DNA from 2 places in the Priestia sp. AB genome. Region 2 is predicted to be linked to the other one. Evidence: riboswitches for the same ligand, from Rfam matches in the RefSeq annotation. Region 2 holds a riboswitch; the other holds the start of a gene.

Region 1 (14,876 bases), on a different contig from region 2:
TTGCTGAGCCCGGTTTGACAACGATTGAACAACCCATTTCTCAGATGGCTACTAGTACGTTTGAACAGCTGTTAAAGTCTATGAAAAAAGAAGAGCATGCGAAACAGCGAGTAACGATTATTCCCGAACTAGTAGAACGTGCGTCGGTAAAAAAGTTATAAAATAGAGAAGGTAAAAAAGCTGCAGGTGTTGAGACATCTGCAGCTTTTTCTTCTTAAGCATATTTATAGAGAGACCGGACTTTTGACTTCGTTTATTGTTTCGCCTTTAATAGTTGTCTCTGTTGGAATCGTAAGGAAACCAGTTAGAAAAGCACCAAAGAAGTATAGGCAAGCAAAGATCCAAATTACGCCGCTTGTGCCCAAAAGACCAATGAAAACGGTCACAATTAAAGGACCTACAAAAGCAGAAAGTCCAGATCCTAAGTTCAACACAGACATTGCAGCTCCTTTATTCTCTGGAGCTAAAGAAGGCACTAACGCTGTAAGAGGGACATAACCTGCTAGTGTTGCACCGTAACAGCATGCGACAATCATCATTACCCAATAATTATGTCCGACGAATTGCGGTACATAGTAGAGAGCGAGTGTTACAATTCCGCATCCAACTCCGCCAAACCATTTGATTGTATTTACCCAGCCAAACTTATCTCCAACAATACCAAAAATAATATTAAAAGCCATATTCACAAAAAACAATGTACCCCAGATTTGCAACCATTCACTCATCGTAAAATCATGTTTCATCATATATGTTGGCAAGAAAACAACAAATCCAAATTGAGCAGCAGAGTTAATAATCTTTACGATGCCGCCGATTCCTACTTTAGGGTTCTCAAATGCAATTGTAATCCCTTTCATTAATTCTTTTGTTTTATTATCGTTTACTTTTTGTACGGTAAACTTGTCTTTATTCATAATAATTGAAAAGATTCCACCGATCAAAACAAAAAGTAAACCACTCCATAAGGTAGCGATTTCTCCAATTTTTGGAACCATATAACTTGAGTAAAAGGCTCCGATTACGCTTAATCCGAGCTGGAAGACAAACCAAAACCAGCCTACTGCTTTTGAAAGCATTTCCTGGGGCGTGCGGTAAGACACCCAGACCAAGAATGAGTAAGCAAATAAAGGGTAACCAAATCCTCTAAGAGCATAACAAATTAGTATAATTGTGTAATTCATAATATGAAGTCCTAAACCTATAAATCCAATTGAACCAATAATAAAGGAGATCAAGCCGAATGCCATTGCTTTTCTAGGACCCCACAGTTGAACCAGTACGCCGGAGAACCAGGAAGAAACGGAGACCGTAATGCCGTAAACAGTAAACAGTAAAGCAGCATGTTCAATGGTTAAACCTCGTTCTACAAGATAAGGAGATAACCATCCTTGTTCTAAACCATCGCCAATCATAAAAACAATAATACCTATGTATCCCCACGTTAAATGAGAAGGGATGCCAATCCTGTCTAAAGCCGTTTTTCTGGAAATAAATTGATTCATTTTCCACACCACCAGATCGATTATTTTGTGTAAAACATCAAACTAATTTGGTTAAGCGCTTAATCTATTTGATAAAAAGTATACGCTTACATTTTTTGAACGTCAATTAAAATTTTAAATATATATAATTTTCAATTAAATTATTTTAATCATAAAAATATTAGTATGTAAGGCAATAACCACTGAATTCATGATAAAAATACTTAAATATAGAGAATTTATTTATGTTTCATCGATGAATAGATAAAAAATAAAAATAGTTTTTTATAGTATGAATTTAGATTGTTAAAAAACAAATATTCTAAATAATCTATAAAAAATGTTTGCATTTCAGAAAACGTTATGTATAATTGGAATCAGGAAAGCGCTTAACCTATATAGAGGTTTGAGCGAATGTTTTCTTAACTTTTAATTAAAGGGGAAAATAAGATGGGGATTCTTACAATTGGAATAATTGGTGCTGGACGCATAGGGAAATTACACGTTGATAATTTAAAATTAATGCCGCAAATAAAAATTAAAGCGGTTTCAGATGTGGTAGTAGACCATTTACATGAATGGGCTGCAAGTAAAGAAATTTCGACGTTAACAACAAATTATCAAGATTTATTAGCTGATCCAGAAATTGATGCCGTTTTCATTTGTTCGCCAACGAATACGCACGCATCGATTATTAAAGAAGCAGCTCGAGCGAAAAAGCATATTTTCTGTGAAAAGCCCGTTAGTTTTTCAGTAGAAGAAACAATCCAAGCGTTAGAAGTAGTAAAAGAACATGGCGTGCAGCTTCAAGTTGGCTTTAACCGACGCTTTGATCCCAACTTTAAAAAAGTGCATGATCTTGTACAGCAAGGAGAAGTAGGACAGCCGCACATTTTAAAAATCACCTCCAGAGATCCTCAGCCTCCGAGTCCGGAATACGTTCGCGCTTCAGGAGGATTGTTCATGGATATGATGATTCATGATTTTGATATGGCTCGTTATGTAATGGACAGTGAAGTAATTGAAGTATCGGCTTACGGCACGACGCTCATCGATCCTGCTATTGAAGAAGCAGGGGATATAGATACGGCAATTGTGTCATTAAAATTTGCAAATGGAGCTTTAGGTGTAATCGATAACAGTCGTCAAGCTGTCTATGGTTACGATCAGCGCCTTGAAGTTTTTGGTGAAAAAGGTGCAGCTGCTGCTGACAATTGCCGTCCTACTACGGTAGAAATATCAACAGGCGAAAGTGTAGTTAAAGAGAAGCCCCTGTATTTCTTTCTTGAGCGCTATACACAAGCGTACATAGCGGAAGTGACACAATTTGCAAGAGCAATTATGGAAAAACAAAGCGTTATTTGTACAGGGAACGATGGGTTACAAGCAGAACGAATTGCTAAAGCAGCAAAAGAATCTTTACTATCCGGGCAGCCAGTGAAGATTGAACATAAAAAATACGCAGTGAATTAATGATAGAAATGTGGGCTGAAAGAGAATATCTTGCTCTTTTCGCCTTTTTAGGAAAGCGCTTAACTAAGGAGGAATAAAGATGAATCCGCTTGTTTTTAAAGAAAATCGTGGGTTAGATTTCATCGCTGTTGGCCGTTTATGTATTGATTTAAATGCAAATGAAACACAGCGTCCAATGGAAGAGACTAAAACATTTACTAAATATGTAGGAGGCTCTCCGGCTAATATTGCGATTGGAGCAGCAAGGCTAGGCTTAAAAACCGGTTTTATCGGAAAAGTATCAAATGATCAAATGGGACGCTTCATTACGGATTATCTGCAAAAAAATAAGATTAATACAGATAGCATTGTTGTTGATAAAACGGGGGCCGTAACGGGGCTTGCTTTTACGGAAATCAAGAGCCCTACAGATTGCAGCATCTTAATGTATCGTGATAACGTAGCGGATTTAAAGCTAAGTCCTACAGAAGTATCCGAAGAATATATCAAACAGTCAAAGGCACTTTTAATATCTGGAACGGCTCTTGCGCAAAGTCCTTCTCGTGAAGCAGTGTTTTTAGCACTAGAACACGCACGCAAGCATGAAGTTGTAGTGTTTTTTGATATCGACTATCGTCCATATACATGGGAATCGGAAGCTGAAACGGCAGTCTATTTTAATTTAGCCGCTGAAAAATCAGATGTAATTATTGGCACGCGAGAAGAGTTTGACATGATGGAAAAACTTTTAAATTATAAAGAATCTAATGATCAAGTAACAGCAGAGCGCTGGTTTTCTCACCATGCTCAAATCGTCGTGATTAAGCACGGTGGAGAAGGGTCTATTGCCTATACAAGAGATGGTAAGTCTCACCGCGGAGGAATATTTAAAACAAAAGTTCTGAAAACGTTTGGCGCGGGTGATTCATATGCTTCAGCTTTTATTTACGGATTGATGCAAGGGCTGGAAATTCCACAGGCAATGCGATTGGGGGGTGCCTCCGCTTCGATTGTAATTTCAAAACACAGCTGTTCAGATGCTATGCCGACAAGCGCTGAGCTCTTCAACTTTATGGAAACAGCAACAGAAGTTTTGCAGGAAGCTTAATAAACAAAGGGAAAATCTTGAGAGATTGCTTGAGAGATTAAAGAAATAGCAGCTTATTAAAATGAGATAAAGGGAGAGATATTCTATGACACAGACAGCAGTAAAAACAGTAAAAAACTATATTGGTGGACAATGGATTGAATCAGCTACATCAAAAACGGAACCTGTGTATAACCCAGCGACAGGTGAATTAATCGCCCAGGTACCTCTTTCTACAAAAGAAGACGTAGATCAAGCGGTGCAAGCAGCAAATGAAGCGTTCAAAGGGTGGGCAAAAACAGCCGTGCCTAAACGTGCACGAATTTTATTCAAGTATCAGCAGCTATTAGTAGATAACTGGGATGAATTAGCAAAGTTAGTGACGGTTGAAAACGGAAAAAGCTTTAGCGAAGCGCGGGGCGAAGTGCAGCGTGGTATTGAATGTGTAGAATTTGCGGCGGGTGCTCCTACGTTAATGATGGGGAAACAGCTTCCTGATATTGCAACAGACATTGAGTCTGGCATGTACCGCTACCCAATTGGTGTAATTGGGGGAATTACGCCGTTTAATTTCCCAATGATGGTTCCTTGCTGGATGTTCCCGCTTGCGATCGCTTGCGGCAATACATTTGTGTTAAAGCCTTCTGAGCGTACACCGCTTTTAGCTGCAAGATTAGTAGAATTATTTGAAGAAGCTGGTTTGCCAAAAGGTGTATTAAACATTGTAAACGGCGCGCATGATGTGGTAAACGGTCTTCTTGAACATAAGTTAGTGAAAGCTATTTCGTTTGTAGGTTCCCAGCCTGTAGCTGAGTACGTGTACAAAAAAGGTACGGAAAACTTAAAGCGTGTTCAAGCTTTAGCCGGTGCTAAAAACCATTCAATTGTATTAAAGGATGCAGATTTGAACGTAGCAACAAAACAAATTATCGGAGCCGCTTTTGGTTCAGCAGGTGAACGTTGTATGGCAGCATCTGTTGTTACTGTACAAGAAGAAATTGCGGATCAGCTAATTGAAAGATTAGTAGAGGAAGCAAATGATATTGTAATTGGCGACGGCTTAGAAGAAAACGTCTTCTTAGGACCAGTTATTCGTGAAAATCATAAAGAGCGTACGCTCAGCTATATTGAATCAGGCGTGCAAGAAGGAGCAGAGCTAATTCGTGACGGTCGTACTGATGCAGCAGTAAATGGCAATGGCTACTTTGTAGGACCAACGATTTTTGATCATGTTACGCAAGAAATGAAAATTTGGCAAGATGAAATTTTTGCACCTGTGCTGTCCATTGTACGTGTGAAAACATTAGAAGAAGCTATTGAAGTAGCTAATAACTCTCGATTTGCAAACGGTGCTTGTATTTATACAGATAGCGGCGCAAGTGTACGTGAGTTCCGTGAAAATATTGAATCTGGTATGTTAGGAGTAAATGTAGGGGTGCCGGCACCTATGGCATTCTTCCCATTCTCTGGCTGGAAAGACTCTTTTTATGGTGATCTTCATGCAAATGGTACGGACGGCGTGGAGTTTTATACAAGAAAGAAAATGGTAACAACGCGCTGGTAAGTGATTCATTAAAAATCGCATCTCATTTAAAAAGGAAGTATCAGGAATTAAAGATATTCCTTATGCTTCCTTTTTTAAAATCGCAATCTAGTACTAGAAGGGAGAAAGAAGCATGGAAACAGTTAGAATGACAACGGCACAAGCATTAGTGAAGTTTTTAAATCAGCAGTATGTTGAATTTGATGGAAAGCAGCATCAGCTTATCAAAGGGATTTTTACAATTTTCGGGCACGGAAATGTGGTAGGTCTTGGGCAAGCTTTGGAAGAAGACCCAGGACATCTAGATGTATATCAGGGACGTAATGAACAAGGAATGGCCAATGCAGCGATGGCTTTTGCAAAACAAAAACATCGAAAGCAAATTATGGCTTGCACATCTTCAGTGGGGCCAGGTTCAGCAAATATGGTTACAACGGCGGCCACTGCTTCAGCTAATAATATTCCAATTTTGCTGCTTCCTGGTGATGTATTTGCAACTAGACAGCCGGATCCCGTTTTGCAGCAAATTGAACAGTCATATGATTTATCTATTTCTACAAACGATGCTTTTCGACCAGTGAGTAAGTACTGGGATCGCGTAAGCCGCCCTGAACAATTGATGACAGCTATGATTAATGCAATACGTGTATTAACGAATCCAGCAGATACGGGAGCTGTAACTATTTGTTTGCCTCAAGATGTGCAGGGAGAAGCATGGGATTTTCCAGCTTATTTCTTCCAAAAGCGCGTTCACCGCATTGAGCGCCGCCTTCCGACTAGGGACAGTCTAGCAGATGCAATTCAATTAATGAAAACAAAGAAAAAGCCAATCATCATTTGTGGAGGAGGCGTTCGGTATTCAGAAGCTGCAAAAGAGTTAAAACAATTTGCTAGTGAGTTCCATATTCCATTTGGAGAAACTCAAGCAGGGAAAAGTGCCGTTGAAAGTGACTATCGCTATAATCTGGGCGGAATAGGTGTAACAGGGAACTCAGCTGCTAATACAATTGCTAAAGAAGCAGATTTAGTAATTGGAGTAGGCACTCGATTTACTGATTTTACAACAGCATCTAAACAGCTTTTTCAACATCCCAACGTGCAATTTCTTACCATTAACACGTCTGAATTTCATGCAAATAAACTTGATGCTGTGAAACTTGTAGCTGATGCAAAAGAAGGGTTGCTTGCTCTTAGGAAAGAGCTAAAATCAATTGGCTATCAGTCTGGTTATACAACAGAAATTGCAAATGCTAAAGACGCATGGGAAACAGAATTAGAGCGTCTGCATAGCATACGTTTTACTGGTGCAGATTTTGTTCCAGAAATACAAGGTCATTTAGATGAAAGCTTAGCTGAATATGTAGAATCACTTGGTACTCAATTAACGCAAACAGAAGTAATTGGAGAGGTGAATAAGCTCCTTGATGACAACTCCGTCATTGTTGGTGCAGCAGGAAGTCTTCCAGGCGACTTACAGAGAATGTGGAAGTCTACTAAACCTAATACCTATCATATGGAATATGGATATTCATGTATGGGATATGAAGTATCAGGCGCACTTGGAGTTAAGCTGGCAGAACCAGCTAAAGAAGTGTATGCGATGGTTGGAGATGGAAGCTATCAAATGCTTCATTCAGAGCTTATTACAAGCCTTCAAGAAAGAAAAAAAATAAACATTTTACTGTTTGATAACTCGGGCTTCGGGTGCATCAATAACCTGCAAATGTCAAATGGTATGGGGAGCTTTGGAACAGAGTTTCGTTATCGAAACGATGAAACAGGAAAACTAAACGGAAACGTGATGAAAATTGATTTTGCAGCCAGTGCCGCAGGCTACGGTGTAAAAACGTATCGCGTAAGTTCTCTTGAAGAATTAAAAACGGCGATAGAAGATGCACAAAAACAAGAGGTTTCTACGCTAATTGATATTAAAGTGCTGCCAAAAACTATGACGAACGGTTATGAATCATGGTGGCATGTAGGAGTAGCAGAGGTATCTAAAAATCAGCATGTACAGGAAGCTTATGAAGATAAGGTGAAAAACCTTGAAATGGCAAGAGTTTATTAAGGAGCAGGAGAAAATGAGGTTGTTGAAGAGAAACATTCGATAAATATAAAAGAGGTTTTAATTTCATATAAGGGAGAGGAAGAGATGTTCAAGGAAAATACGGTCAAACTGGGGATTGCTCCAATTGCTTGGACAAATGATGATATGCCTGAACTGGGAGCTGAAAATACATTCGAACAGTGTATCAGTGAGATGGCTTTAACCGGTTTTAGAGGAAGTGAGGTTGGAAACAAATATCCGCGAAATGTTTCAATCTTAAAAAAGGCATTATCGCTTCGGAATTTGGAAATTGCAAGTGCCTGGTTTAGTACATTTTTAATAACAAAGCCGCTGGAAGAAACGGTAACGCCATTTATTGAACATCGCGATTTTTTATACGAAATGGGAGCAAAAGTAATTGTTGTGTCTGAACAAGGGCACAGCATTCAAGGGTCGATGGATGTTCCTTTATTTAAAGAAAAGCCTGTGTTCACGCCAACAGAGTGGAGCAGACTTGCAGAAGGCCTGCACCATCTTGGGAAACTGGCACAAGAAAAAGATATGCATATTGTCTATCATCACCATATGGGAACAGGTGTACAAACAACAGAAGAAATTGAGCAGCTAATGGAGCTTACCAATCCGGAGCTTGTTTCGCTGCTATTTGATACCGGTCATCTTGTCTTTTCAGGAGAAGAACCTCTTTATATCCTAAAAAAATATCTGCACCGTATTAAGCATGTTCATTTAAAGGATATTCGTCAAGAAGTAGTTGATCGAGTCAAAGAACAAGACCTAAGCTTCTTGCAAGCGGTAAAAGAAGGAGCCTTTACTGTTCCAGGTGACGGAGCTATTGAATTTGATGAAGTATTTACTACGCTTGCCACTTCGGATTATAACGGATGGTTTGTCGTAGAAGCAGAACAGGATCCAGCCCTTGCTAATCCTTTTGAATATGCGTTAAAAGCAAGAAACTTTATTAAAGAAAAAAGCGGTCTTTAATTTCCATTGTAAAAGATTTTACGCCTTTTATGTGTTTATGAAAGGAAAGGAGGAGAGGAAATGAAGCCAACCATTTATAGTGTGGCTGAAGAAGCAGGTGTATCAATTTCTACCGTATCAAAAGTCATCAATCAAACCGGCCATATTAGTGAAAGAACAAGACAAAAAGTAATTGAGGTTATGACGCAGTTGAATTACCATCCAAGCGTCGTAGCATCTGCTTTAACAGGAAAACCCACTAAAACGATTGGGCTTCTCGTACCTGACATCTCCAACCCTTTTTTTGCCGATTTGGCAAGAAGCATAGAAGACCGAAGTCATGAGCGAGGTTTCCATGTTGTAATGTGCAATACCGATAACGATGCGGAAAAAGAGAAAAAGTATCTGTCGCTGTTAATACGTCAGAGAATCGACGGTTTAATTGTAGCTTCTGCTTTTCGCAATGCTAATCTTTTAAAAAATATGCTTAAGCAAGATATACCGATTAGCGTTATTGCTTCAGAAATTCCTCACATATCCGTTAATACAGTGACAGTGGATGACTACAAAGGGAGCTATTTAGCGGCTGATTATTTATTGTCTTTGCATCATAAAAAAATTGCGATTATTACAGAAAATGCAAAAAGTAACCACGCCCGTTTAGATGCTTTTCGAGACGCTATGCAAGAAAATGGAATCATCGTGCCGCCTCAGCACGTCATTACGACCGAAGCAAGTATTCAAAAAGGATATGAAAGTGCTAAGCAAATTTTTTCAATGAAGGAGAAAGTGACGGCTATTTTTGCTTGTAACGATTTATTGGCTATCGGCGTTATGCAAGCTGCAAAAGAATTCAAAATTGATGTGCCGCAAGACTTATCAGTGATTGGCTTTGATAATACGGTTCTTTCTACTACCATCACGCCCATGTTGACAACGGTAGCACAGCCGACAAAAGAAATGGCTGTAAACGTAGTGGATTTGCTGGTTAGAGAAATGAAATATCCAGCGATTCATAAAGAACATTTGCTTCTTGAGCCAAAATTGATTATTCGTAAATCAACGGCTCCGTTAAAAAGGGGCGCCACAGCGTCTACAAATAATTGAACACAATCAAGAATATTGCCGTTAATAAAAAATCCTCATAGTCACATATTCAAAAGAATTTAGAGAGTCTATGAAGAAAAAATGAGCAATTAGTAAATTCTTATTGCGCTACTACATAAAGGAGGAATTCAAGCATGTTAGGTAAATTAGGTGAATTAAATAAAGGATACAACGTACTTACAGAAATGACCGGTCAGCACAAAGATATGCTGATGGATATTGGGATTTATAAAATGTTTCAAGGAAAAGAGGAAACTTTACTAGACAGCAGTAGTGAAACGGCTATTCTTTTACTAGAAGGAAAGGTAAAGCTAGAGTGGGAAGGCCATTCGAAAGAAATTCAGCGCCAGTCCCTATTTGAAGAAGAGCCTTGGTGTTTGCACGTTTCAAAAAATGTGGAGGTCAAAATTACCGGGCTTGCCGATAGTGAAGTACTAGTTCAAAAAACGGATAATGAAAAAAAGTTTTCATCAAAATTATATACCCCCGAAGATTGTCAAAACACAGTGGCTGGTGAAGGAGTATGGGAAGGTACTGCTCAGCGTGTAATCCGAACAATTTTTGACTACAATAGCGCTCCTTACTCTAACCTTGTTATTGGAGAAGTTATTTCTTATCCAGGAAGATGGTCGAGTTATCCGCCTCATCATCATGACCAGCCCGAAGTGTATTACTATCGTTTTGACAAGCCACAAGGATTTGGCTGCGCAATGGTTGGAGAAGATGCGTATCGTGTAGTTGATAATAGTTTTATTACAATTCCTGGTGAATTGGATCATCCTCAAGCAACGGCTCCCGGCTATGCGATGTACTTCTGCTGGATGATTCGCCATCTCGACAATAATCCGTGGACAGACCGTATTATGGAAGAAGAGCATAAGTGGTTATTAGAGCCAGATGCAAAAATTTGGCCTGAAAAATAAATAAAGATCTCTATACGAAATGGGTTGCTGATGTTGAAAAACCTCGAATAAAAAATAATTATGCGTAAAATAATAGTTTATTTTTGTAAAATATGTTTTTATATGTTAAAATATAGTTTGTATTAATATTCAGGCGATGATATCGCTCTTTGCTGCAGATTCCTTTTTAGGAGTCTCTTTTTTTGGGGAAACTGAAGCAAAAGATACAGACGATTCGTATATAAATTAAAAAGAAAAGGAGATAAGCGTAAGCCGCTTATCTCCTTTTCTTTTTAGCGTTATCTAATGCTAAGTTCTTTTTCACTACTCTTTCTAAAGCAACTTCCACGTGAACATTTTTTTCATCGATGTCATTCACAAGGACGACGGTTCCTTTTCGTCCTTTAATCTTTAAATCATCACCTTTAGAAGGAATGTTTTCCCTCAGCTGGCTTAATAGAAGCTTTCTGTTTTCAAAAAAGTGGACAGCCACCATTTTATCTCACCTAATTTCATATGATATGTGTGATACAAAGATGTGTATATGAAATCCTTCCTATACATTATGTCGCCAGGGGTGGTTTTAGAACACATTGAATAGACAATTGTTGCATCGATATATGAAATAAATAGGACGGCATAGTTATAAATCTTCTATTCTTGGACATACTTATACTACTAATCTAAAAAGGGATGTGGATGAAAATGAAGGTGGCTATCGGATTAAGTGTATTTACGGTCGTTACAGGAGCAATTGCGTTAGGGTCGGTTTACTTTTTAGCAGGTATCTTTTCATTTTTCTTAACGGTTTTTTCATAAAAAAATCCACCAAGAGGTGGATTTTTTATTTAGCAGCGGCTTTTGTTTCATGAGGCGAATTGCCGATAAATCCAAATTTCCCGCCGACAACTTCTTTTACTTCGTGGATGACAATAAAAGAATTCGGGTCAATTTGCTGGATTTTCTTTTTAATTTTTAATAGCTCGTTCTTTTTAATAACAACGTAAATAATACGTTTATCTTTGTTGGCGTAGTAGCCGTATCCGTAAAAGATGGTGGCTGCATTTCCAAATTCACTGGTGATGACTTGCGCTATGTCTTTGTATTGATCGGACATAATCGTCATTGCTTTTTTGTTGTGGAAACCTTCGATAACGACATCTACAATTTTGGCACAAAGATAGACGAATATAAAAGTATAGAGCATGTTATTGACGCCAATAGCGAAAACCGATGCTAAAATAATTACACTGTCCATGTAGAACATGCTTTTAGAGATATTATAGCCTTTTGTGTAGTTTAATAAATAAGCCAAAAGAGTTGTTCCACCAGTCGATCCATCCGCTATAAAAATGAGAGCCAGTCCTGTTCCCATTAGTAAGGCGCCAAATACAATTCCTAAAATCATGTCATGAACGTGAAAAGGAATATAGCTGACTAGACCGAGGAAAACGGATGTCATGACGGCTCCTAGAATCGTATAAAGAATCGTTTTTTTGGTTAGAAATTTATAGGCTAAGGCAATAAATATAAGGTTTACAAGAAATGTGCTGATACTTGTAGGGATATGAAATAAATAATATAAAACAAGGGCAATACCAACCGTACTTCCGTCACCTAATTTATTTGGAATAACGAAAAAATCAATGGATGCAGCAACTAAAAGTGCGCCAACAATAATTAAGATAATGTCTTTATAGATTGTTTTCAATATGCAAACCTCCTTGATTATTAGGATATTTTCATGTGGAATCTTGTTTTTACTAGTGTTTCATAAATGATAAAATAAAAAACGTCTTAGAAATTGTCTAGTTATAAAACTGATCAACTTCTAAGACGAAGAATTACGATACGTGTATAGGTCTTAATCCGGCTTTTCTATGCTTCGATGTCACCGATTATATAAACCTCTGACCGCTATGTCAACGCTGTGAGAGATGTTCAACTTTTCAAAAAATAGAAGGCTGTTTCCTACATAAAAAAAAGAATCCTTTGCGATGGTGCAAAGGATTTTCAAATTTATTGGAATAGGGGGAATACGTTATTAGGATTACCATTTTCATAAATTAATATACCTTAATTTTTCAAAAAAATTTATTTGTTAATGACGATTGAAAGTTTGTAATTCACATGCTGATTTAGCTCTGTCAAAAAATCATTTAGTTCTTCATTTGAATGAAATTTGCATTCTAATAAGTAGCAGCCATCGCCGCTGATCTTAAAGTTGTTGATAACGTGCTCCTGCTGACTTTCTAAAAATGTAAGGTAGGGGTGGTGATGAATGCTCTGCGTATAGATATTTAAAAATGCATGAATGATGTAGCCGAGTTTTCGTTCATCAATGTTAATTGTATAGCCTTTGATAATGCCTTCATCTTCTAACTTTAATACTCTAGCAGAAGCGGCTTGTCCGGTTAAATGCACTTTTTCTCCTAATTCTTTCATCTTTATACGTCCATTTTTTGATAGCTCTTCTAGTATGCGTTTATCTGTATTATCTAACATCGCTACAAATCCTTTCGTATTTCAAATCAAAAGGGTTAACTACTTGATGTCACCTATGTATACTGATACGTCTTCTATTTTATACTAAAGAAAAGTAAGAAAAAAGAGCCGTCAATATGTAAGATATAGAAACCGGCAGTAGTTTGTAAACAGCTAGATTGACGAAAGCTTAAGCTTGCTGTATGATTCTTTGAGTGTTTACGTGGTTCGTAACCATCCCACGTTAAAAAACTAAGGAGAGAATAGTAAGATGAATATAAGAACACTTTGCGTCAACGGTCTTTTAGCTGCTATGTATATTGCTGTCAGCATGTTAATCCAGCCGTTTGGCTTCACCAATATCCAATTTCGTATATCGGAAATGTTCAATCACTTAATTGTGTTTAATAAAAAGTACGTGTATGGCATTGTGCTAGGAGTATTTCTGACGAATTTGTTTTTTTCACCAATGGTCGCTTATGATCTGGTGTTTGGGGTAGGACAATCCGTGCTATCATTACTCATTACCATTTTTTCTATGCGCTACATTAAAAATATGTGGGCTCGTATGCTTGTTAATACACTTGTATTTACGTTCACGATGTTTATTATTGCGTTTGAACTGCACTTAGCATTTGATTTACCATTTTTCTTTACATGGTTAACAACGGCTGTTGGTGAGTTCATTGTTATGCTTGTTGGAGCACCAATTATGGCTGCAATTAATAAACGTGTACAATTTAATAAGCTAGTTGGATAAAAAAGATGGGGCTGTGATAAATCTCACAGCCCCATCTTTTTTTCTTTGTTATTCTATAAGTGTAGTGATAAACCCCTTATTATTGAAGAGCTTTTCACGCATGGACAAATTACCCATATCTCTAGCATGTGAAAAGAGCAGGTCGCGTTTGCGATCTGCTCTTTTTGCGTAAGGCAATAGGAAGTATTCGGTTAGATTATTTTGAAAGAAGGAGTGACAAATCTCACAGCGCATTCTTTTTTCTTTTGTTACGATATACATATAGTTGGCAAACTCCTTATCGAAAAGTTTTTCGCACAACAACACATTACCTATGCGTAGCAATTAAAAAGCAGCCCGATGACGGTTTGCTTTTTTAATTGCATTTTACCATTAAATAACTTTTTTGAGTTATAATTGTAAAATAACCTTTGTTACTAGAGAGGGGATTGTTTTTTGAATAGAAAGTTAGGAATTCTTGTTTTATTAGCTTTAGCCATCTTATTTGCCGGGTGTTCAAAAGAAGAAGACAATGCTCCTTTAAGAGAACTAGAAAAGATAAGTATTAACGTAATCAAAGAACAAAAAATGAAGCAAGGAATTTCATATGAAATGGAATTAGTAAACAAGAGCGATTTGACCATCAAACAAAATAATGTATTTTTATCCTATCCTTTAAAAATGAAAAACGGTTATTCTGATAATAAATTTAAGGTGTTAGCAGAAGGAAATAAATTAAATATCAAGCCAAAACAAAAGGTGAAGTTAACGGCATTTCTTCCTTACAAAGGAACTAATAAAGAAGCGTTAGCTATTGATGAGCCTGACGTAAAGTGCATAGGGTATTGGAATAAGCTTGATGATTACTATCAATTTTCTTTTGGAGGATCCTTGAAGCAAGAATAATATATAACTATTTGTTAAATGGTGGAACTGAGCGTAAGGGATTAATAAAGGCGGTGAATGAACAGTGAGTGTAGACACAGATAGATTGATTAGCTTCTTTATTTTATGGGGAACACCCGCTGTTTTTAGTATAGTAGAGTACTT
Region 2 (14,876 bases):
GCTGTGTTTGGAGATAAGATGTCTCCATTGTCTGATACAACAAATTTTGCTTCTGGTATCGTTGAAGTCCCGCTTCCTAAACATATTCAGCACATTACGTGGACGACGGTTCCAAGTATTGTTATTACAGCAATCATTGCACTGGTAATCGGAATCAACGGAAATCAGGAAAGCGTCAATTACGAGGAAATTCAAGGAATTCAAGACGCATTAAAACATACGTTTAATTTACATGTGTTAACGTTGCTTTCTCCACTTTTAGTTCTTATTTTTTCGATGAGAAGAGTCGATGTACTGCCAACGTTAGTTTTAGGTATTGTAACGGCCATCATTACAGGAATGATCACACAGCATGAATTTACGCTCAGTCAATTGCTAGGCGTTCTTCAAAGCGGGCCTGCAGTAGAGTCAGGAAATAAAGTAGTGGATGCGATTGTGAATAAAGGCGGACTGCAGTCCATGATGTTTTCTATTTCCCTTATCATGATTGCCTTGTCGCTAGGTGGCTTGATGAGAGCCGTTGGAATTATTGATGCTTTGTTAGAAGGATTAGCAAAACAAATTCGCCGCAGCGGAGACGTTATTTTTGCTACGCTTCTATCTTCAATTGGAGTGAACGTTATTACAGGCGAACAGTATTTATCGATTCTCTTGCCTGGACAGACGTTTAAGCCGCTGTATGAAAAGTGGAATTTAGATCCAAAAAACTTATCACGAACGCTTGAAGACGGCGGAACGGTTATTAATGCTATTATTCCGTGGGGTGTCAGCGGTGCTTTTATTTCAACTGCATTAAATATTCCTGCAGCTGACTATATTCCATTTACATTCTTTAGCATTTTATGTCCTATTTTTTCAATTATTTTAGCATATACAGGCATTGGCATTGCCAAGAAAAAAGCTCAGTCTTAACTGGGCTTTTTTTTTTGGAAAAGGACAGGTAAAAAACGACAAAAAAAGTATCATTCCACTTTTCAAATCTATAATTTAATAATACAATTTACTATACGTCTTTCTTGTTAATGTATTTGGATGAATTCTTATTTCTTTATTGATGAAGAAATTTGAGTTTTGCGGTATGATAAATAAGCTGTATTGGCGATGGGATGAATGCCCTTTTTAGCAAACATTTAAGAAGGGTAAAGCCAAATGAAAACACTCATTATAAAAGAGAAAAGATATTTATTGAGGAGAGGGTTTCTGTTGAAAAAATGGGGCATCATTGCATTAATCACTGTAGCTGTGCTCGGTGTGACAGCGGTTTTCAACCGAGCTGAAAGTGATGATGTAAATAAAGAAAAATTGACTTTATTATCGCCTTATTCAAATAAAGTAGATGTATATAGCATTACGTATCCTAGTGATAATTTAAAGATAAAAGGGTTTTTAGTACAGCCTAAAGACATTGCAGACAAACATTATCCACTTTTAGTATATAATCGCGGAGGAAATCGCGAACATGGCATGATTCGCGCAAAAACACTGCAGTACTTATCATATTGGGCAAGTAAAGGCTACGTCGTGGTTGCGACTCAATACAGGGGAAATGGCGGAAGTGAAGGTACAGAGACGTACGGCGGTAAAGATATTGACGACGTATTAAATCTTATTAAGTGGGGAGAACAGCTTCCTTATGTAAATCACCAGCAAAAGGTAGCGCTAGGATATTCACGCGGCGGCATGATGACGTATTTAACGATGAAAAACGGCGTTAAATTTGATGCAGTTGTCGTACAATCAGGTATTACAGACATGTTTCAATTCTATGATCAAAGAGGGGCTGAAATGAAACAAGTGCTGCGGACGATTGTAGGAGATCCGGCGCAGTATCCAGAGAGGTATAAAAGTCGTTCTGTTGTCTATTGGAGCGATAAAGTAAATTCACCTCTTTTGATTTTACAGGGTGATCATGATCGTAAAGTTCACCACACGCAGGCTGAAAAGCTTGTGAAACAATTAGATGAGCAGGGAAAAGAATATAAATATGTACTGTACAAAAACGGAGACCATCCGCTAACTGCTTATTATGATCAATATAACGCGGAAATTGATAAATGGTTTAAAATACATTTAGCTAAGCAGTAAAGAAATTGGAAGTAGTTTTGATGAATGGAAAAGAGCAGCTTGTTTTATCCTACTACATGTAAGCATATAAAAAGGGGATGAAGCAAAATGACTCAGTCTAAAAGTCAAAAAGAGCGTCAGTGGAATGTGCGAAAACAATCACAAAACCCATCGCATGGAAAAGTGAAATCTTTTGAAGAACTATCAGAAGAAATCACGCCTAAACGTAAATAAGGTAACCACCACATAAAGGAAGACACAAAAAAGGAGAGCTGAAGCTCTCCTTTTTCTATGTTTGTTTATGGATTTGTGGACCACATGCCCGCAGATTTGATAAAAATACGCGGATGCAATTTTAATTGTGCGACCATAATTTCTGCTAGGTCTTCAGGCTGCATCACTTTATCAGGATTGCCATCCGTTAAGTTTTCTTTATACGCTAATTCCGTTGCTACTGTACTTGGTGTTAGAGCTGTTACACGAATATTGTGTTTGCGCACTTCTAACGCTAGAGATTCAGTTAAGCCGAGCACGCCAAATTTTGAAGCGCTGTAAGCACTTGTAACGGGAGCGCCTTTTTGACCAGCAGTGGATGAAATATTGATAATGTCTCCACCATTTTTTTCGATTAATTGAGGTAGAACGGCGCGCGTTACGTAGTAAACGCCCATTAAATTCACATCAATGATTTGTTTCCACTCAGCTGGGTCTAGCTCTAAAAAGCTTCCGAATTTACCGATTCCTGCATTGTTGATTAAGATATCTGTTGCCCCTAATTTTGTATGTAGATGCTCAACTGCTGCATTTACTTCTTCCATAGAAGAAACATCTGCTGTTGCATAAGCAACTTGTACATCAAATGCTTCTAGTTCAGAAGCAACAGCCTTTAAATCTGCCTCTGTACGAGCAATTAAACCGATATTTACGCCTTCTTTTGCTAATTCAATCGCAGTTGAACGACCGATGCCTTTTCCTGCTCCTGTAATAAGAGCTACTTTGCCTTTAAGTGATTGTGCCATGTATAGACTCCTTTCAATGTTCCGCATAAACATTCTTCATAATAACAAAGAATTATCCATTACTATCCTATAGAAATGCACAAATGATGTCAAAAATAAAGATTATTAAAATGGCTTCAAGTATAAATTTCCTTTTCATACAAAAACTATAGAGACTAAAAAGAAGAAATTCCGTTTCTTTTCGTTCAATGTAGTGGAGGATGAACAATGCGTATAAAAAAACTATCTGAGTTAACGAATAAATCCAAACAGCGGAAAGAAAAAGCTGATGAATAGAAGGACACTAAGGATACTAAGGATACTAATGCTTCTTCTACACAGGAAGAGCAGAAATTATCTGAGAGGGTGGGAGATAATTTATCCCGCATGAAAAAAGCACTGGGACAGAGCACGGATTTAGTTGTGCGAGAGTTTCGAATTTCGATTGAAGAAAAATTCACTTTAGGTGTTGCTTACATCGACGGATTAGTAAATAAAGACGAAGTTGAACACTATTTTGGATGTTATCTATCTTTTTTAAAGTTGTCATTGTGTTCTATGCCATTCAGTTAAGTATCGTCCGATTGTGTAATTTACGCGTACGTAATTTTTTAAGCTTTCCTTTAGGTCTAATCATTACAGGCGTAGCGTATTATATTATTCCGAATACAGCATACTTTAATTATTTTGAAAAATATTACTGGCCTTTTTCTTTATTCGTACTAAGCCTCTGTTTTCCCTTATTATTTATTGCTCTTTCTTATATAAAGAAAAATAAGGAAGCTAAAGGCGATAGAAGCCAACAAACATAGCATTATTTATACGCATGTGGTATAATACGATGACAATTCAAGAAGAAACGCCGTGCACGTTTGTATATGTACGGGAGAGGTTCGAAAACTCCCTCTATAAAAAACTAAGATCATCGTTGATGACAAAAGACACGGTTTTAGCGTGTCTTCTTTCACGTGCTTTTCTATCAACGCGTCTTTTTGACGTGTATGCTGGCGAGGACGTGTATCTTAGTTGCTTTTTAGGGAGATTGCTGGAAAAGAGCAGTCTCTTTTTTGTGTTATAAAATTAGTCACAAAGGGAACGAACGGTTCAATAAAGTTTCTTCTTCTTTTGATTTCAATCAAAAAGGAGACGAACAATAATGATGAAAAATGAAAAAGCTATTGTTGTATTTAGCGGAGGTCAAGATAGTACAACATGTCTATTTTGGGCTTTGAAAAACTTTAAAGAAGTAGAAACGGTTACTTTTCAATATGGCCAGCGCCATAGTCAAGAGATAGAGGTAGCAAAAGCTATTGCAGCTGATTTAGGTGTGAAGCACACCGTACTAGATATGTCACTTTTAAATCAATTAGCACCAAATGCCTTAACGCGAGATGATATTGAGATCGAGCAAAAAGAAGGAGAGTTGCCTACCACATTTGTGGATGGCCGCAATCTGTTATTTTTATCATTTGCAGCCGTACTGGCTAAAAACAGCGGAGGCCGTCATATCGTAACAGGCGTTTGTGAAACTGATTTTTCGGGATATCCAGACTGTCGAGATGTATTTGTAAAATCGTTAAACGTCACGCTTAATTTATCAATGGACTTTGAATTTGTGATTCATACGCCCCTTATGTGGATTGATAAAGCAGAAACGTGGGCGTTAGCGGATGAGCTAGGGGCGCTTGAGTATGTGCGTGAAAAAACATTAACATGCTACAACGGTATTGTTGCTGATGGATGCGGCGAATGTCCCGCATGTCAATTGCGAAAACGCGGGTTAGATCAATACATGCAAACAAAAGAAGGGGGAGAGGAATAATGCTGCAACAAATGTATCCTCAAGTATTTCATGACTATGAATACGAACTGAACAAAGATATGCAGTTTGCTGCGGCACATTTTGTTCCTCACACAGAAGCAGGAAAATGCCGTCAAGTCCATGGACATACGTATTTCGTAAATCTAACTGTTGCCGGAGATACATTAGACGAAGCGGGCTTTTTAGTAAACTTTGCGCTATTGAAAAAAATTGTTTCTGGTCAATTTGATCATACATTATTGAACGATCATTCTATCTTTAACGAAGAAAATCCAAATGATTTTCCTACAACTGAAGTTGTTGCCCGTAAAATTTATGAGTTGGTTCAAGAATATCTAGACACACTACCAAATAAGCCTTCTTGCGTACAAGTATTCGTGCGGGAAACGCCGACAAGTTACGTAGTTTACCGCCCAAAGAAGGTGAAAAAACGTGGCTAATACAATTCCAGTACTTGAAATATTCGGACCAACGATTCAAGGGGAAGGAATGGTTGTAGGACGTAAGACGATGTTTGTTCGTACCGCGGGCTGTGATTATTCCTGCAGCTGGTGTGATTCAGCTTTTACGTGGGATGGATCTGCTAAAAACGATATTCGTCAGCTAACAGCAGAACAAATTTGGACGGAGCTAAAAGAAATTGGAGGAGAGTCCTTTGATCACGTCACCATTTCTGGAGGAAACCCTGCGCTTATCAAGGCAATTGGTTCACTTGTAGAGCTTTTGCACAGTCATGGGGTAAAAGCAGCTCTTGAAACACAGGGAAGCCGTTATCAGGATTGGTTCCTAAAGATCGATGATTTAACGATTTCTCCTAAGCCTCCAAGTTCATTAATGAAAACAAATTTCGCCGTATTAGACGATATTATAGAGACATTAATAAAGGAAAAACGCATGGCGCACATAAGCATAAAAGTCGTTGTATTTAATGATGAGGACTTTGAGTATGCAGCGTCTGTTCATGAACGTTATCCTGAGGTTCCATTTTTTGTTCAAGTAGGAAACGAGGACTTAACGACAATCGATAATGCGTCGTTAACACAAGAATTGCTTAAAAAGTATGAGTGGTTAATCGATAAGGCAGTGGCAGCTAAAAACATGAACGATGTAAGAGTTCTGCCGCAGGTTCACGCCCTTGTTTGGGGAAATAAACGAGGTGTGTAAGCGCATAGCAAAAAATTTACAAAGAAAAATAAAAACAGATATATACAAAATAAAAAAACGCTGTTAGAATGACAATCGTAGAAAGAGAGGAAATACAAATGAGCGGTCGAAAAGATGAAGAATTAGAAGGTGTATCACTCCTTGGAAATCAAGGAACAAACTATTTGTTTGAATATGCACCAGAGATTCTAGAAGCATTTGATAACAAACACCCAAATCGTGATTATTTTGTGAAATTCAACTGTCCGGAATTTACGAGCTTATGTCCAAAAACAGGTCAGCCTGATTTCGCAACCATTTATATTAGTTACATTCCAGATGAAAAAATGGTAGAAAGCAAGTCGTTAAAGCTTTATTTGTTCAGCTTCCGTAACCATGGAGATTTCCATGAAGACTGTATGAACATTATTATGAATGACTTAATTAAACTGATGAATCCAAGATATATTGAAGTATGGGGAAAATTCACACCACGCGGCGGGATTTCAATTGATCCATATACAAACTATGGCCGTCCCGGTACAAAGTATGAAGAAATGGCTAATTATCGCCTGATGAATCATGATTTATACCCAGAAACAATTGATAATCGTTAATTCGAACAAACAGGTTGTGTATACAACCTGTTTTCCATTGCAAAAACAACAGGTGAGAAGGTGAAAGAATGTCACAAAGATCAGCATTAGTATTAGGTGCAAGCGGACTTGTTGGTCAAGAACTTTTAAAAATGTTATTAAGCAACAGCTTATATAACCATGTGACAGTGTGTGTTCGAAAAAAGCTACCAATCGAACACACAAAGCTACGTCAGCTTGAAATTGATTTTTCAGAGCTTGATAAGCACGAAGAATGCTTTGCAGTTGATGATGTATATTGCTGTTTAGGCACGACAATGAAAAAAGCAAAAACAAAAGCGAAATTCATTAAAGTGGACTATGAATTTCCTTTAAAAGCGGCTAAATGTGCAGAAAAATATCGCTGCAAAAACTTTTTAACGATCACAGCAATTGGTGCTGATCTTCGTTCGCCATTCTTTTACAGTAAAGTAAAGGGGCAAGTAGAAGAAGATATCGCAAGCTTGTATATCCGTTCTACTCACTTTTTCCGCCCATCGTTATTATTAGGCAAGCGCCAAGAGTTTCGCCTATTTGAAAAGATTGGGGGATACACGTTAAAGTCGTGTTCATTTTGCCTTGTAGGAAAGTGGAGAAAGTATCGTCCAATTAAAGCGTATAACGTAGCCAAATCGATGATGAAAGCTGCTCTTGAAGATAAATGTGGGGTTCATGTACATGAAAGCCAAGACATTTATACAGGTGAATGCTATTATTCGTTTACCAACGGCAAGCGAGTATTATCAAAATAAAAAAAAGCCTCTTCATAAGAAGGGGCTTTTTTCTATCTTCCGTCACCATCCGCATCTCCATCTCCACCGCTATCTCCATCGCCATCATGATCGTGGTTAGAAGCAGTTTCACTCCAGCTTGTGTAGGAGTTAGAATCTTCTTCGGCATAATTCATGGGTTCAACGGATGTTTTTTTATTTGAAGTTTGTTTGCGTTTAAAAACGAACTGCACGATAAAAAAAAGAATGACAATAAGAGCAACGATAAACAATACAGTATCAAACATGCTAGTAATTCCTTTCGGTAAGAAGATAGTAGTAGCTTGTTGTTATTGTCACACGAAAATAAGTCCCTTTCAAGAAAAAATGGGGCCTGTTTTTGTTTCTTTAAGGAAACTTTTTTTATCTCAGCCATATATTATTGTATAAAGAAACATTTTAGAAAAGAGGGAATACAGTGAAAAAAAGTTCGAAGGATGTTAAGGTGCAACAGTATATTTACCTCATGTATAAGCTGGGGATTATTACAGAAGAACAAAAGAATCAATTCTTTCAAAATCAATAAAAAAGCAACCGCTTTTGCTGTCCGGCTGCTTTTTTCCTTTACATAGCTGGATTAATGATGATGTAGTTTTTGTGGTTGACAACAGTTCGCTGTTCTAAGTCTAAATCGCGGTAGTTTGACATGTAAGTCAAATCTACAATCACGGAGTTTTCATTTACTTTTTCGACAATGCCCTGTAAGCCATTTTTAAATTCTATCAAGTTTCCTACCTCTGCTATTTTCATGATTCATCGCTCCTTTGTTTTAAATTAGTTCATTATAAATTTTTTCAATAATTTTAATTTTAAAAATAGTAAAACTAGTTAGCGTTTTCTTTTTTTACAATTTTGCCTTAAAACTGGGAATTAGTAAAGGGTTTTTTGAAAAAATATAAAATAAAATTGAAAAAATAAGTAAAATGTGCTGAGAAATAAAAGGAATTGATAGCTTTAACGAAAGAGAGAAGCAGGACAGTTCCATCTTTGTTCATCTTTCGTTATAATAAACGAGGTATAATCTTGTCATAAATTATAAGAATTAGAAGGTGTAGAAATTGAAAGATACTGGACTCGTGCTCGAAGGAGGCGGTATGAGAGGCCTTTATACAACTGGAGTTTTAGATTACTTTATGGAAAGAAATCTGTACCTTCCGTATGTAATTGGCGTTTCAGCCGGCGCTTGTCATGCCACTTCTTATTTATCTAGACAAATAGGAAGAAGTCGCAAAGCTAATTTAGATTTTTTAGAGGATCCTCGCTACTTGTCGTGGAAAAATTATTTTAAAACAAAAGAGATATTTGGAATGGATTTCGTTTTTGATGAAATTCCTAATCAGCTTCTTCCATTTGACTTTGAGGCATTTGCTGAGCGTACAGAGAAGCTTGTAGTAGGAGCAACGGACTGCGTGACGGGAGAACCCGTTTATTTTGATGAATATGACCGGGACATTTTGACAGCGGTTCGCGCTTCTAGTTCCCTTCCATTTTTAGCACCTGTCGTTACATATAAAGGAAAAGAGCTGTTAGACGGAGGAATTAGTGATCCAATTCCAATCAAAAAAGCAGTGCAGGATGGATATAGAAAAAATATTGTTGTGCTAACGCGAAACGAAGGATATCGAAAAAAGAAATCAAATATGCTTTGGTTATTGAAGCGCAAATATCGTCATTATGATGGGCTGACTCGTGCGCTTGAGAACCGCTATAAATTGTATAATGAAACATTGTCATATATTGAAGAACAGGAAAGACAGGGGAATATCTTTGTGATTCGTCCGCAAACCCCTCTTGTAGTAGGGCGAATTGAGAAAAATCGTGAGCGTCTCGACGCTCTTTACAACCAAGGATATAAAGAAGCAGAAGCTCAATTTGCATCTCTGCAAAATTGGCTGAACAGTTAAAAGCGAGGTGAAACTGAATGGATGAACAAACAGCAATAAACATGTTGAATGAGTTAAGTGAAGGAAAAGTAACCGAAATTAAAGTTAAAAAAGAAGACTTTCTTGCTTTTCGCCCTTTTTTAGTAAATCGCCCTGATTTCAAACATTTTCGTGGAATAGCTGGACGCGGTGGAGATTTCACCTATACGTATCTAGAAATTCCTAGGAGCTAAACGAAATGATGGCATTATTTGATTATGCCTTATATAATGAATGTATGAGCCTGTACAGTAGAGAATATACTGTTACAAGTGCTTGTGCGTTTATTTAGTAACGTACGGTAAGAGCGAATAAACGTGTTTAGTTATAGGAGGGATATTATGGATGAGTTTCGAAAAAGTACAGCACCTTTTTATTTTGCAGATCATATATGGAAAGATAAAAATGGAATGACGACTTATGGGATGCTGTTAACGAACCGGCCCGAAGATGACGGGGACTATGACCTCCATTCGTTATTAGAAGAAGCATATGTAGATCATAAAAAAATTCTAATTACTACTGTTTACGACAACAGTGAACAGCAGTTGACCGGATACGTGATACATTTATCAGATGATCAAGACGTCTTTACGTTTATGGATGATACGGGTGCTAAGCTAGTGATTGATTTCTATGATGTTGTAGAAATTGAGATCGAAGATTAAAAAGAGCTGAATGTTGATTACAACATTCAGCTTTTTTGTGTAAAAGTAGATGAATTTAAATGTTTATCATAAGAATTATAAGGGAAAAACGAATGGAGAAATTTCTGATTAAACTGAAATAAAGCGGGAAAATATACCTGTATTTCAGAAAAATTACCGTGATTATGACAAAAAACAAGGTACAATGTCATAATTGTGTTCCGGACGTAATTTTGTTCATCAAACTTAAAGAAATGTAATTGAATCGTTCGGTGAAACCCCTATATAGCTATGATAGAGTAATACCATACGAAATTTCAGGAGGTATTACCTATGAAACATAGTTATATGAAATCAATGGTAGTAGCTTGTTTAGCTACTCTTTCATTTATAGGTTTTAATGCAACAGCTACGGCTGCAACTAATTATAAAGTAGTCAAAGGCGATAGTCTTTGGAAGTTAGGTAAAAGATATAGTGTAACAATTGACGATATTAAAAAATTAAACAATCGTCAAGGAGATATGATTTATATTGGTGAAACATTAGCGATTCCGAGTAAGACAAAAGTGCTGGCTGCTGAAACAACAGAACCTTCAACGGCAGCACCGGCTAATACGGCTAAGCCAGAACCAAAACCAGAAGCCAAACCCACAGAGCAGGAAACACCTGCAGTTTCGATTTCAGCAAGTGAAAAAGATTTATTAGCTCGCTTAGTAGAAGCTGAAGCAAAAGGCGAATCATATGAAGGAAAAGTAGGGGTAGCAACAGTGGTGTTAAACCGTGTAGATTCTCCGAAGTTTCCAGATACGGTAACAGGAGTTATTAAACAAGTTGTCGGAAAAGCATACGCTTTTTCACCGGTCCAAAACGGATCAATTAACAAACCTGCTTCAGAAGATTCGAAAAAAGCAGTAGAGCAAGCATTGACTAGAAAAGATCGTTTAGACGATTCCATTTACTTTTATAATCCAAAAACAGCTACCGATAACTGGATTCGTTCACGTGCTGTAATTAAAACAATTGATCATCATGTATTTGCTAAATAAAAAAGAGCCGTTCTGGCTCTTTTTTTTAGTCTAAAAAAATATCTCGTTCCAAACTGCCTTCAGAACCTGTTAAAACCAGACCAATATCGGTATCAGCTTCTAAGTTCTGAACGATAGTAAAAGGCACTTTGTGTTGGTTAGCCGCTTGAATATAGGGAGAGAGGTATGAGTAAGACAAGGAGCCATTTAAAAACAAATGACCGTCTTTCACTTTTTTTAAAAGAGGCTTTATTTTTGCTGCATCCTTTTTCATGACTTGCCCTTTTTTTAGCGCAAGTTCAATATTCTCACGTAGAGCAGTTAAGAAATATCTTCTTTCGTCTCTTTTTGTTTCCTTTGCTCCGTACATTCCTCGTTCTAAGTATTCTTCTAGTTGATCAGACATTGCGTCACTTCCTTTCGTTATAAACTATAAACGATTATGGCTATAAGTAAAAGGGATAGAAAAAAAGGAAAATCACTGTGCTATATCACCTGTTTTTTTGCTGAGTACAAAGAAAAACAAAAAATGTGTTGAAATTTAGCCTGAAATATTGTTTAATGTAAATAGATAGAAAATCATATCGGTTTTTTATTAAAGGTTTGTAAGCGATTACAGATATACATACATAGCAGCGTTTGGGGAGACGCTCCTATGATTTTATGTTCAAAGCGCATTGTATAAAAAGGGGATTATATAGCTTTAGGGCATATACGGTCAAGCAAAGGGTCAGATAAATTAATAAAAAATCGTTATGTATTTTCATAAGAAGAACGGTCAACATTTTTGTTGAGCGTTCTTTTTATGCGTTCATATTATGTTTATTCCTCATTGCATTTCTCTTATTTTACATAAGTTACATGTAGTATGTTTCAAAGCCTTAAAAAATATATGTTTGTACGCTTGTTTAATCCTAATGAGGTGGTAGAAAAGGAATATTTTTTAAGAAATCACAAAAAAAGAGGCGATTGCCTATGCAAGAAGTAGGTGAATAACATATGTAATAAAGAGAATGAAATATAATTTGAGGAGGCATGTATCATGCAAGAATTTGATATTAATGACATAAGAAGACCATTCGGTGGTTTTGGAGGCTTTGGAGGCTTTGGTCGTCCAGGATTCGGTTTCGGTCGCCCAGGTTTTGGTTTCGGTCGTCCTGGTTTTGGCTTCGGCCGTCCGGGGTTCGGCTTTGGCTTTGGTCGCCCTTGGGGTTGGGGCTTTGGAGCTCCATTTCTTGGAGGATTAGTTCTTGGAAGTGCACTAGGAGGTCCAGGTTATTACGGTTATCCAGCACCATATTATCCGCCGTACCCACCATATTATCCTTATTATTATTAAAACAGTGAGCGCTGATAAAGCGCTCTTTTATTATGTCCAGTCCAAGGTATATATAGAATGAATGCAAGACGTTACGTTTAGAAAAAGATAACAGTTTTAAATAAGGAATGAACGCTTAAGCTAAAGGAGACAAGTTTTCCTTGCAACAATTGTTGATTTTGCTATAATAACTTCGGTGGCATTTTTGGTCACTGGGTGGGCGAGGGATAGATGAAAAGAAGGAAATTAGATTGAACGCATTATTTGAAAAGTTGTTTCGTTTAAACGACCACCAAACAACTGTCGCAAAAGAAAGCTTAGCTGGGGTCATTTCATTTCTTTCCATCGTGTATATTATTGCTGTTAATTCAACCATTTTGTCTGATGCCGGTATTCCGCTTGAAGCAGGAATATTCGCAACAGTAGCTTCGGCTTTTGTAGGCTGTGTTATTATGGCTTTTTGGGCAAATGCGCCTCTCATCCTGGTGCCAGGTATGGGGATTAATGCATTGTTTACGTATACGATGGTTCAATCAATGGGGTTATCTTGGCAAGAAGGGTTATTAGCAGTAGTGATATCCGGCTTTCTTTTTATAGCATTAGCTTTTTCACGACTGTCTGCCAAAATTGTCTCTTCGATTCCGCATTCGCTAAAAGAAGCGATAACAGTCGGTGTTGGCTTATTTTTAACATTTATCGGTTTGCAAAAAGGGAAGCTTGTAGTTCCAAGCGAAAACACATTTGTAGCACTTGGAGACTTGTCAGATCCGTTTGTGATCAGTACGCTGTTGACGTTAATTATCACAATCGTACTGTTTATCCGAAATGTGAAAGGTAACTTTTTGTTAAGCATGATTGCTGGATCAGTCCTTGCCTTCTTACTTGGTGTAAGAAGCGGTGCAGAAAAAGGACAGTCGGCTGTGAGCGTGAACGACTTCTTTAGCAGCTTTGGCACATTGTCTTTTGGAGCTATTGGAGACGTTGCGTTTTGGGCAGCTGTCTTTTCATTAACAATGGTATTGATTTTTGAAAATATCGGTTTGCTGCATGGTCAGCTAGGTATGATGAATCAAGATAGCAAATTTCCGCGGGCCTTTCAAGCAACAGCCGCCTCAGCTTTGCTAAGCGGCGTGTTTGGAACAAGTCCAACGGTGTCTTCTGTAGAAGGAGCATCTGGTATTGCAGCTGGAGGGCGAACGGGTTTAACATCGCTGATTACAGGAGTTTTATTTTTAAGTTCACTTCTGTTTATTCCATTTATCAAGCTGGTTCCAGATAGTGCTATTGCACCTATTCTTATTGTTATTGGAGCATTGATGATTCAAAATATCAAAAACATCAATTTACAGGACTTAACAGAAGGTTTCCCTGCATTTTTAATTATTGCGCTTATTCCTCTTACGTACAGCATTGCTGATGGAATTGCATTTGGGTTCATTGCGTATCCACTGCTTAAATTATTCCTTGGTAAAATGCGTGAAGTATCGATGTTTATGTATGTAAGCGCGCTGTTGTTTTTCTTGAATTTTGTGCTGCATTATATTGCTTAAAATAGACAGCTGAGTACTTTTGCTCAGCTGTTTTTTGTGTTTGCGGTAAAGAATCCTCTTTTTAGCTATCATACTCCGTATTTCGTGTCCTTTGGCTAATCTGCCGCTTCTAAAATGACGTTTCTTGCGTAAAGTAGTACAGAGGTCGGAGGGGGATATAAGGGGGAGAAAACGATGGGAATTAAATTAATTAAAATATCAGCCGTTTATTTTGGAATTGGCATCATATTGGGGTATTATATGTCAATTGTTCACAGCTACGCTTTGACACCTGTTCACGTGCATATCAATTTATTAGGATGGACATCGCTTACGTTAGCGGGACTTATTTATTATTTGTTTCCTGCGTTTAGCGAAAGTAAATTAGCCAAACTGCACGTATGGTTGCATAATATAGGATTACCGGTCATGATGATTGGTTTATTTTTCATGATCGTACTAGAAAACCAAGCTTTTACACCCGTAGTGGCAGCAGGAGCAACACTTACGGCTATTGGCGTTTTAATTTTCGTATATCACATCCTTAAAAATTTGAAATCTGAACGATGAACGAAGAAGGTCGTTGACGATGGCTGCTAATTTCAAAAGGAAAAAGAACCAGCTATAGCGAATATACATGTAAACAAGGTGAAAGTGTGATTTACATAAAGATGTGCTAGGCATCTTTATAAGGAGGGGTAAGCTGCAGGGATTTCTAGCTCTTATAAAAGCCAATAAAAGGGCTGATTATAAGTTTCTTGCGGCGGAGATACTATGGGAGAACATCAACAATTAGTGCGTGTTAGGGAGCTAGCAAATGAAATTATTCGACTTCGTCTTCAAGACCGTACGACTTATGACGAATTAGAGTTGCAAAATAATGTAGAGTTGTTGTCTCGTTCTGTGGTTGACTTAGTAAACATTATGTTAGCCGAAGATGTGGATTCGTCCACGTCTTTAAAAGCTACAGCTTCTAAAATGAAAATGGTGTATAATAACATG

Evidence for each region. A riboswitch is a leader RNA that binds a small molecule or an ion and turns the genes downstream of it on or off. The one in region 2 is predicted to bind preQ1.
Region 1: it holds a riboswitch for preQ1, as region 2 does, so the genes downstream of both, POF52_RS24745 (QueT transporter family protein) here and queC (7-cyano-7-deazaguanine synthase QueC) in region 2, are expected to answer to the same signal.

The regions. Positions count from the first base shown of each region.
Region 1 is NZ_JAQMYN010000011.1:107,633-122,508, reverse strand. It holds gene POF52_RS24805 (LacI family DNA-binding transcriptional regulator) at 1-161, shown strand, start outside; gene POF52_RS24800 (MFS transporter) at 225-1,505, opposite strand; gene iolG (inositol 2-dehydrogenase) at 1,935-2,957, shown strand; gene iolC (5-dehydro-2-deoxygluconokinase) at 3,037-4,044, shown strand; gene POF52_RS24785 (CoA-acylating methylmalonate-semialdehyde dehydrogenase) at 4,130-5,587, shown strand; gene iolD (3D-(3,5/4)-trihydroxycyclohexane-1,2-dione acylhydrolase (decyclizing)) at 5,700-7,634, shown strand; gene iolE (myo-inosose-2 dehydratase) at 7,719-8,615, shown strand; gene POF52_RS24770 (LacI family DNA-binding transcriptional regulator) at 8,676-9,701, shown strand; gene POF52_RS24765 (5-deoxy-glucuronate isomerase) at 9,836-10,624, shown strand; gene POF52_RS24760 (hypothetical protein) at 10,881-11,099, opposite strand; gene POF52_RS24755 (YitT family protein) at 11,448-12,314, opposite strand; gene POF52_RS24750 (Lrp/AsnC family transcriptional regulator) at 12,698-13,108, opposite strand; PreQ1 riboswitch class I at 13,305-13,349, shown strand; gene POF52_RS24745 (QueT transporter family protein) at 13,359-13,847, shown strand; gene POF52_RS24740 (hypothetical protein) at 13,896-14,108, opposite strand; gene POF52_RS24735 (hypothetical protein) at 14,283-14,732, shown strand; gene POF52_RS24730 (hypothetical protein) at 14,797-14,876, shown strand, end outside.
Region 2 is NZ_JAQMYN010000002.1:465,320-480,195, reverse strand. It holds gene nhaC (Na+/H+ antiporter NhaC) at 1-912, shown strand, start outside; gene POF52_RS08685 (alpha/beta hydrolase family protein) at 1,204-2,085, shown strand; gene POF52_RS08680 (DUF6254 family protein) at 2,173-2,298, shown strand; gene POF52_RS08675 (3-ketoacyl-ACP reductase) at 2,364-3,083, opposite strand; gene POF52_RS08670 (hypothetical protein) at 3,450-3,635, shown strand; PreQ1 riboswitch class I at 3,945-3,988, shown strand; gene queC (7-cyano-7-deazaguanine synthase QueC) at 4,219-4,884, shown strand; gene queD (6-carboxytetrahydropterin synthase QueD) at 4,884-5,324, shown strand; gene queE (7-carboxy-7-deazaguanine synthase QueE) at 5,317-6,048, shown strand; gene queF (preQ(1) synthase) at 6,147-6,644, shown strand; gene POF52_RS08645 (NAD-dependent epimerase/dehydratase family protein) at 6,713-7,414, shown strand; gene POF52_RS08640 (hypothetical protein) at 7,447-7,680, opposite strand; gene POF52_RS08635 (YkvS family protein) at 7,997-8,182, opposite strand; gene POF52_RS08630 (patatin-like phospholipase family protein) at 8,491-9,336, shown strand; gene POF52_RS08625 (hypothetical protein) at 9,354-9,548, shown strand; gene POF52_RS08620 (hypothetical protein) at 9,696-10,022, shown strand; gene POF52_RS08615 (cell wall hydrolase) at 10,335-11,048, shown strand; gene POF52_RS08610 (YueI family protein) at 11,074-11,433, opposite strand; gene POF52_RS08605 (hypothetical protein) at 12,070-12,366, shown strand; gene POF52_RS08600 (NCS2 family permease) at 12,597-13,895, shown strand; gene POF52_RS08595 (cbb3-type cytochrome c oxidase subunit I) at 14,070-14,444, shown strand; gene POF52_RS08590 (hypothetical protein) at 14,649-14,876, shown strand, end outside.